3 regions of the Alkaliphilus flagellatus genome follow, and region 1 is predicted to be linked to each of the others. Evidence: riboswitches for the same ligand, from Rfam matches in the RefSeq annotation. Region 1 holds a riboswitch; each other region holds the start of a gene.
What was found. A riboswitch is a leader RNA that binds a small molecule or an ion and turns the genes downstream of it on or off. The one in region 1 is predicted to bind cobalamin.
Positions count from the first base shown of each region.

Region 1 (3,198 bases):
TGGACAACTGGGATTTGTTGCAGGAATAGATAAGTCTATGCTTACACCTTTTATTGTAAGCAAAGTTGTTGGTGGTGTAGGGTCTATAACTATAGCATATCTGATTACAAAGCCAAATCAAAAAAATATATCTAATTACGAGGAAGAAAAAATATTGGAGTTAGCTATAGAATAAATGTGATCTGTGTGGAGGAGGTAGTATGCTAGTTATTGTAGAAGGTTTAAAAAATGCAATAAATTTATTACTATCCTTTGATAAAGAAATATATAATATTATAGGATTATCACTTTATGTATCTTTAACGTCTACTTTAATTTCGAGCTTTTTGGCGATTCCCATTGGCATACTCTTGGGAATAAAATCTTTCCCTATAAAAAAAATGGTAATACGTAGTCTATATACTATGATGAGCCTACCTCCAGTAATAGTTGGACTAGTTGTATTTTTATTGATATCAAGAAGTGGACCACTAGGAAATTTAGGTATAGTGTTTACGCCGATGGCTATGATAGTTGCACAGGTCTGTTTAGTAACTCCTATTATTACAGGAGTTGTCTATAACGGAACAAAGGAAAAGGGTGAAGATATACAAAATTTGGCCTATACATTAGGAGCGAATAGAGTACAAACCCTTATTCTACTGATTAGAGAGCTTAGAGTTAACATTTTTTCTGCAATTGTTACAGGATATGGTAGGGCCATATCAGAAGTTGGTGCTGTAATGATTGTAGGTGGTAATATAAAGGGACATACGAGGGTTATGACTACTACAATTGCGATGTTAAGGAATATGGGAGACTATGAAACAGCTATAGCTATAGGTATAGTTCTATTATTAATATCATTTATTATTAACTCCATATTATATAGACTCCAACAGGAGGATTAGGCATGAATTTACAAATTAGTGGCTTGCAGAAAAATTATGCAGGACAATGTGTGCTTAATATTGATAGTTTAACAATAGAAAAGAGGAGTTTTTTAGGGATTATTGGTTCTAATGGTGCGGGAAAGAGCACATTAATTAAAATTATTGCTGGACTAGTAGATGCTAGTTCAGGCTTTATTAATTATGATGGTGAAAAGGTTTCTCATAGAATACAGCAAAACATGACATTGGTTTTCCAAAAGCCATATTTACTAAGAGCAACGGTTTTTAATAATATAGCTTATCCTTTAATTATAAGAAACATGAAAAGGGATGATATACTAACACGAGTTAAGGAAGTTATGAAGTCTATGGATATTGAATATCTACAGAACCAAAAAGCATGGACATTATCAGGAGGGGAAGCGCAAAAGGTAGCTTTAGCTAGAGCAATTGTAATTAAGCCTTCTCTTTTATTATTGGACGAACCTACAGCTAATATTGATCCTAGCTCGGTTTTAGTTATGGAAGAAACTATAAAGAAATTTCATCAAGAAAATAAGTCTACTGTAATTATAATTACCCATAATCTTCAACAAAGTAAACGACTTTGTAAAGAGGTGGCCTTTATGAATGAGGGTCAAATTGTAGAGATGGGTGAAGTAGATAATATTTTTAACGATTGTAATAATCCTTTGACTAAAAAGTTTATTGAAGGAGAAATATTAATATAAAAATACCAAAGGCTTGAGCTCTTGGTACTTTTTAACTTTTTTTAATAGATAAATCAATGACATGGAAAGTTGTATGAGTTGTACAAATTGAGAAATCTATACTAGGTTGACAATGATATTATAACTAAACTATAATAAGTGTATAATATAAAACTAAATAATTTCAAGGTGCTTTGTTTATAAAGTTAAAAGGGAAAGAGGTTGAACTCCTCTACAGCCCCCGCTACTGTGAGCAGGTATGAAATCTTCGTATCCACTGGGAAACTGGGAAGGGAAGAGAGTAAATAGATCTGCAAGTCAGGAGACCTGCCTTGAAAAGGAAAGAATCACAGCTTCGGAGGGAAGTATGGAAGGTTCATCATATAATCATATCTAACTTTACCTTATCTGATGAATTCAACACATAGACGCTCTATGTGTTTTTTTATTTTCCAAGACCAAAGAAAAATAAAATCCTAAAGGAGGTGTCAAATTGGCTAAAAATATTATGCTTCAAGGAACTTCCTCTTCAGTTGGTAAAACAATACTAACTGCTGCACTATGTAGAATTTTTAAGCAAGATGGTTTTTCGGTAGCACCTTTTAAATCTCAAAATATGACATCAAATTCATTTATAACTAAAGATGGCAAAGAGATTGCAGGTTCCCAAGCTATACAGGCAGAAGCGGCTGGAATTGAAGTTACAGTAGAAATGAACCCTATCTTATTAAAGCCCACCAGTGACAGAAAAAGCCAAGTAATAATAAATGGGGTTTTAACTAGTAATATGCCAGCTTCACTTTACCAAGAGAAAAAGACAGAACTAAAAAAGGTAATAAAGAATGCATATGATGTTTTAAGTAGTAAATTTGATCTTCTAGTAATTGAAGGTGCAGGAAGTCCAGCAGAAATTAATTTAAGTAAAAATGATATTGTAAATATGGGGTTAGCAAACTTAGTAGATGCTCCTGTTATTCTTATCGGGGATATTGATAGGGGAGGAATTTTTGCTTCTATATATGGAACTATTATGCTCCTTAATGAAGAAGAACGAAATAGAATAAAAGGATTTATTATAAACAAATTTAGAGGAGATTTGGAGATTTTAAAACCAGGCATAAAAATGCTAGAGGATTTGGTGAACAAGCCCTGCTTAGGTGTAATTCCATACTTTGAAATTAATATTGAAGACGAAGATAGCTTGGTTGATCCTGAGGCAGCCGGTAGAAGAAAAGATATTAAAGAGAAATCCAGTGCAGAAGATTATAAAAAAATAAAGGAATTAGAATATGATAAGCTGGCTACTACTGTTAGAGAGAATATTGATATAGAAAACATTAGAAGGATTATGGGGATTAATAATGGACAGTAGCATTTTATTACTAATTGTAGTCGCATTAGACTTTATATTAGGTGATCCACCAAATTGGCCTCATCCAATTAGGTGGATAGGATTGAGTATAAGTAGATATGAAAAAATCATCAGAAAAAGCGGATTAAATTTAAAGATAGGAGGATTTATATTAGCTTTACTATCTTTAACTACCGTTTTGACTGTGTCTACATTAATACTTAAAATAACTCAGCTTATACATCCATTATTTGAAACCATAATT
Region 1 is NZ_JAHLQK010000007.1:87,461-90,658, forward strand. Features, by position in the region: gene eutH (ethanolamine utilization protein EutH) at 1-175, shown strand, start outside; gene KQI88_RS16795 (ABC transporter permease) at 201-890, shown strand; gene KQI88_RS16800 (ATP-binding cassette domain-containing protein) at 893-1,603, shown strand; cobalamin riboswitch at 1,753-1,931, shown strand; gene KQI88_RS16805 (cobyric acid synthase) at 2,076-2,954, shown strand; gene cbiB (adenosylcobinamide-phosphate synthase CbiB) at 2,944-3,198, shown strand, end outside.

Region 2 (3,198 bases), on a different contig from region 1:
TAAGCAGATGCCTACTAATGCACCTACTATTGTACGTGGAAGTCTTACATTCCATATTATTTGATAGTTAACTGTATCTTTTTGATAAAAGATAGCTTTAATTATTTCTACTGGGGCTATTTTTACAGCTCCATTACCAACGCTTATGAAAAAACTTGCAATAAATAATAATATAAAGATTATTAATACTATAATTTTACGAGGTTTTTCTTCTTCCATACCTACTGACATAAAATTTCTCCCATATAATTAATAGTTTCTCTTATTTAACTAAATCTGTATAAAGATGTTTTGCTAACCCTTCATAAGCCTCTGCATATCTATGATTTGCTTTAAACATATAAAGATCCTTTGGTAAGAAAATATATCTACCTTCTTTTACTGCCTTTAAGGAAGCCCATGCTGGATTTGATTCTACATCCTTTTTAATTCTATCCAATACCGCTTCCATATCACTTCCTGTTGTTTGGACGAATATAAAATCTGGGTCTTCTTCTATTATTTTTTCTAAGCTAAAGTTTTTATCATCTAAAGTATTATTGGATGTATCTGCAATATTAGTTGTATGAAGATCTTTTAACATTTCACCTAAATAAGCATCTGATCCTCTAGCTGTTATACTTTTTGCACTGGCCATCATTATTAATACTTTATAACTCTTATCCTTTGGTGATTTTTCTATTATCTTCTCTATATCCTCTTTAACTTGCAAAGCATTTGCTTGGTAAAGATCTTCTCTTTCATTTAATGCAGTAAATAACCTTACAAGTTTAAAGTAATCATCCTTTACAAAAAAGTCTAAGGCAACAACTCCAATTCCATTATCCTCTAATATAGGAACTATCTCCATTTGAATTTTAGAGTTGCCGTTTAAAATTACTAAATCTGGCTTTAATGATAATACCTTCTCAAGGCTTATTGCTCCTAAAGTCCCTACTATTTCAGCATTTTCTGTTCCCTCTACTATCTTATCCGCCGATTCTTCTATTCTACCAACTACAGTACCTCCATTTTTAGCCCAAATTTCTAAATATGAATTAAAAAGAACTACTACTCTTTCCGGATGCTTATTTAGTGTGACTTGCTGATTTCTACTATCAGTAAAGGTAACACTGTCTTCACCTATCTGTACTCCATACTCCTCTAACATATTTTTCTCTAGTTCATTTACTACCTCCTTATCCTTGCTAGGTTCTACATTATTTGCTTGGTTTGAACATCCTGCTATTGTAGATATTGATAATGCTAACAGTAATGCTAATGCTGCTACTCTTTTTTTCATTTTTCATCCTCCAGTTTGTAGTTTTTTCCCTGGTGGAGGGTAATAAAAAATCCCCAACCGTATAAGTTAGGGATATATCATGCACATAGAAACATTAAGTGCAAAAAAGCAAAAGTCTCCCCTTCCCACCGAAGGTTACTTAATATAAACTATTAGGCAGGTCTCCTGACTTGTGGATCATCCTACTCTCAACACCTTCCCAGATATAATCCAGTGGCTAAGTTGATTTCGTACACACTTACAGTAGCGGGGGCTGTACCGGATTTTCACCGATTTCCCTATTAATCTTACAGAACCTAATGTTTCTTATTTAGTTTTCATTCACTATGTTATCATACAATGGAATTTTATTCAATAAAGTTTCTTTAATAATGTACCAAGCTTGCAATAAAATACATTCTATAGGTGTTATGATGTCCTCTATGAAGAATGTGTTGTTCTCCATTTTATTATTATACTAAGCTTACAATCAGCTAGCTTTGCTGAAATTTCGTGTCCCATTTGTTCGACTAATTCTTTTGTTATAGCCAATCCAAGTCCTGTGCTTTTACCACTTCTTGTGGGGTCAGCTGTAAAAAAACGTTCAAATAGATGGGCTATATCTTCCTCACTTAAATTCCGTGCGACATTTGTAAATGTTGTTGTAATATAACCTTCATACTCCTTTAAAGAGATATACATAAACTCATTTCCATACTTTAAAGCATTCTGTATTAGGTTTGAGAAAATTCTTTTTACTGCATTTTCATCAGCAATAACCAATGATACTTTTTCATCTATATCAATAATAGGCTCTATCTCTTTAGTTAAAAAATCCTTATAGAATGATGCTATTAAATCACACATTATATTATTTATATTTACAGATTTAAGATCAAATTTATATTCCTTACCTTCCAGTCTTGATAAATCATAAAAGCTAGATATTAAACTTTGTAATGACTCAGCTCTTCTTTTAACTATATCTGCATATTCTTTCTTTTCATGGCAAGGTAAGCTATCTTCCTCCATAAGCTGTATATATCCCATTATTGATGTAAGTGGTGTCCTCAGATCATGTGATATATTTGCAATAGCCTGTCTAAGTTCTAAATCCATCCTCTTATGTTCAATTTCTGATTTTTGTTTTTCTTCTAAGGTTTTATTTATTTCCGAAGCTAAATTTTTCATCTCTTTATTAGAAAAAGTAAGTAATATTTTTGAATTAGTATTAGTCTTATTGATTCTACTTAGTTGATTAGTTATATTCTTAACTTCGTTATGTGATAAAATATAAAGAGTGACAAATACGCCACATATAATTATAAGAAAAATAATAGTTAATAGTTGCATAAATGTCACCCTCCGTTTTACTTAATCTCTTTTTTATTAAAGTATAACATACTTAAAATTGTAAATACTACTGTAAATCCGATACCTACTAAAGTCGCAAAACCTAAAGTATTGCTCGCTACAGTGTCAGCTTTTATATTGGATAAGTTTGTTGTAATAAGAAACTTATTAATATTCATAAGTTTTGGAGACACAATTACTGAAAGTAGACTAATAATATTACCAGTCATAGAGAATACTCCGAAGTAAACAAAGCTAGATATTGTATTGTTTTTAAATACAATTCCTAGAAAAGTGCCTACAGATATTCCTCCAATCCATAGTGGGAGTGCTACTAGTAATCTTAGTGAAAAATCTTTAACTATATCTATTGAAAAGTCCTTACCAAGCCCAAACAGCATTGCTCCACTTCCTAAAAAGACAGTTAGTATAATAAATGCTGCTATAGTAGATAGAACAACTGTAGCAATTATCTTTGATAAAACAATTCTGTTTCTAGGTATACCAAATGATACAGCATTTTTCAAAGTCAAATTTTTATTTTCTTCACTTGTAACAATGTCAATCATCATTAAAACTAGAAA
Region 2 is NZ_JAHLQK010000001.1:792,132-795,329, reverse strand. Features, by position in the region: gene KQI88_RS03645 (FecCD family ABC transporter permease) at 1-231, opposite strand, end outside; gene KQI88_RS03640 (ABC transporter substrate-binding protein) at 263-1,282, opposite strand; cobalamin riboswitch at 1,421-1,597, opposite strand; gene KQI88_RS03635 (sensor histidine kinase) at 1,703-2,614, opposite strand; gene KQI88_RS03630 (ABC transporter permease subunit) at 2,632-3,198, opposite strand, start outside.
Region 2: linked by a shared signal. The riboswitch ahead of KQI88_RS03640 (ABC transporter substrate-binding protein) and the one ahead of KQI88_RS16805 (cobyric acid synthase) in region 1 are both predicted to bind cobalamin.

Region 3 (3,198 bases), on a different contig from region 1:
AGAATTCCTATTATTATTCCATGTCATAGAGTAATAGGGGCTAATAAAAAGTTAGTAGGTTACGGTGGTGGGCTGCATATTAAAGAAAAATTGCTAAATGTTGAAGGAATAAAAGTTGAATGTGAAAAGGTGGTAGAATAATACCACTTTTATTTTTTTGCAATTTAGGGTCATAGAATTGGTATCTATCGGATAAATATAATTGAGATAATGAAAAAAGAAGGGGGAAGACAATGGAAGTTACTAAACTAAATCCAATTATTTTTATTCCTGGTTTAATGGGATCTATTGGCGGAGAGATGTTAGGATGTCAAATTGAGTGGGGCTTTGGTGTGGCAAGTTGGTTTTATAAACCATTTTTAAAAGAATTAGAGAAATTAGGATATAAATTAAATGAGAATTTATTTGTTTGTTATTATGATTGGCGAAAAAGCTGTAGGGAAATAGTAAAGGAGTTTTTACAACCTTTAGTATTACGGGTAGAAGAAAAGCATCCTAATCAAAAAGTTGATTTATTATGTCATAGTATGGGTGGAGTGGTAGCTCGTACTTATATTCAAAGTATAGAATACTCCTATAATGTTAGAAATTTAATGTGCTTTGGAACTCCTAATAAGGGAAACATTGAAGCCTATCATTTGTGGAGTATTGGAAAACTAATGAAGAAAACAGATACCGAGAAAGAACTATTTGACATTATACGCAGAGGATACATTTGGTTACTTACTAAAATACTAGATATACCTTTGGGGACAGAGAATATTGAAAAATTACATGAGAATTTTCCAGGATTACGAGATTTAATACCTACAGATGATTATGGGAAAATATTATGCTGTAAAATCGACAATGATTACCACTATATTCCAAGAGAATATACACTTTATAATAATTATTTACTAAATGAGCTAAATAAAAATATAGATACATTAAATAATCGAGTTAAAAATCTATATTGTTTTGTTGGGACTAACAAGGAAACAGATAAGGTCTTGCTACTAGATACAGAATTATTATTTAAATATAAAAAAGCATATGTTATAGGATCATTGAAAACAAAAGAAGGGGATGGGACGGTAACGGTTAATAGTGCAACTATAGATAATGCAGAAACATTTATAATGGAAGGAAGTCATAGTGGAATTTTATTAGGTTCTATGGAATATCTTGCAGACATATATAATTTAGATCGTTCATTATTTAATAAAGGTTTTGTAGAACCTAAAGTATATCCATTAGGGATAATATTAAAAAAATATATTAATATAGAACTGAAAAACGAAAGAGATATAATTGGTAAATTTATAGATGGAAAATTTATTACAGAGTATGAGCATATTTGCCAAGAGTTCGGAAAAGATTATTTGTGGCTTATGTTAAAACACGTACCTAGTGGTGAATATATTTTAGAAACATCTGGACAATATAAAGAAGATCATAATATTTTTGTAATAGGCTCTAGGATAGAAGAAGAATTAACAGAGAAAAATGTACGAAAAAAAGAAACTGATAGACTGTACTTTTCCTTTAAGGTATGAGATTAACAAAAGAAGCATAGCATAAAAAAGAATTGAAAATATTCCTCTTTTTTGATATCATTAAGGCAATCTAAATATTGACGGTGCTCAATTGAGCTTAAAAGGGAAAATGGTGAAAATCCATTACAGCCCCCGCTACTGTAAGTGATGATGAAACAGCGATATACCACTGGTATTGACCGGGAAGGTGCTGAAGTAAAATGATTCACGAGTCAGGAGACCTACCAAGTTTTAGCACATGCAGCCTTCGGAGGGATAGGTGAAATATTAGTGTGTTTATAATCCCTTACCCTTTGGTGAGGGATTTTTTATATTATAAAAAACAGGGGTCGCAAGGGAAAGAATTCAACTTGCGTAGTTATGAGGGTGTTTGGACAGCTTTGCTGCTTTTTTATATTTAAAATGTAAGTAAGAAACTATAAGAGGAGGATGTTTTTATGAGAAAATCAAAAGCAACTATATTTTTAGTAGTATTAATGCTATTGACAACCTTGCTATTTGGTTGTGCCAAAGAACAAAAAGAGAATTCACAGGGGGATGTAGGTAACAATATAGAGAATACAACCTATCCTATGGATATTGTAGATGGATTCGGAAATTCTGTAACAATAAAGAAGCAACCAGAAAGAGTCGTTTCGATTGCGCCTAGTCAAACAGAAATTCTATTTGCTTTAGGATTAGAAGATAAAATTGTAGGAGTATCGGATTTTTGTGATTATCCTATAGAAGCCCTAGAGAAAGAAAAGGTAGGTAATGCCTTTGCAATAAATGTAGAGAAAATATTAGAGTTAAATCCAGATGTAGTATTTCTATATAACGAAGCCCTTCCTGAGTCTATAGAACAAATAAAGGCAAGTGGAATAGCGGTAATGTTATATTCGCCTGAAACAATCGATGAAATTTTTAATAACATATTACAATTAGGTGAAGTAATGGGTGTAGAAGAAAAAGCGGAACAAATAGTAAGTGGAATGCAGGAAAAAAGAGATAATATTGTTAATAAAGTTAAGAATGAGAAGAAGGCAAGAGTGTTTTATCAAGTTTGGGACGAACCTTTAATGACAGCTGGTGAAGGGTCATTCATAAATGAGTTAATCACTTTAGCTGGTGGAGAAAATATTGCAGCTGATGGGGATGGAGCTTATCCTCAATATAGTGTTGAAGCTATGGTGGAAAAAGATCCTGAGATTTATATAGCACCAGCTCATACTGCTGAAAACTTCACTTTAAATCCTGAGCAAATGAAAGAATTAAAAAATATAATAAAATCTAGACCAGGTTATGATGTTATTACTGCCGTTAAAAATGATAAAATAGAGTTATTAGATCCTAATATAGTATCAAGACCAGGTGTTAGAATAATTGAGGCCTTAGAGCTATTCGCAAAGGCTATACATCCAGAGGTATTTTAATAATATATTCCAGCTATTTTAATGGGAATATATATGGAGGCAGACTGTCTATGGAAAAGCATAATTATTTAAAAATATTTCCACTACTACTAATGACATTGATGATAACAATATCTATATCCTTAGTTATTGGAGTGGCTAATGTAACTATTATTGATAGTATAAAAATCATTTTAAAAACCATTCCTATAATAGGAGATTATATTGATGTTTCAAATATACAAAAATCTCATATTGCGATTATACAA
Region 3 is NZ_JAHLQK010000001.1:668,019-671,216, forward strand. Features, by position in the region: gene KQI88_RS03020 (methylated-DNA--[protein]-cysteine S-methyltransferase) at 1-141, shown strand, start outside; gene KQI88_RS03025 (lipase family alpha/beta hydrolase) at 234-1,538, shown strand; cobalamin riboswitch at 1,603-1,778, shown strand; gene KQI88_RS03030 (ABC transporter substrate-binding protein) at 1,976-2,950, shown strand; gene KQI88_RS03035 (FecCD family ABC transporter permease) at 3,001-3,198, shown strand, end outside.
Region 3: linked by a shared signal. The riboswitch ahead of KQI88_RS03030 (ABC transporter substrate-binding protein) and the one ahead of KQI88_RS16805 (cobyric acid synthase) in region 1 are both predicted to bind cobalamin.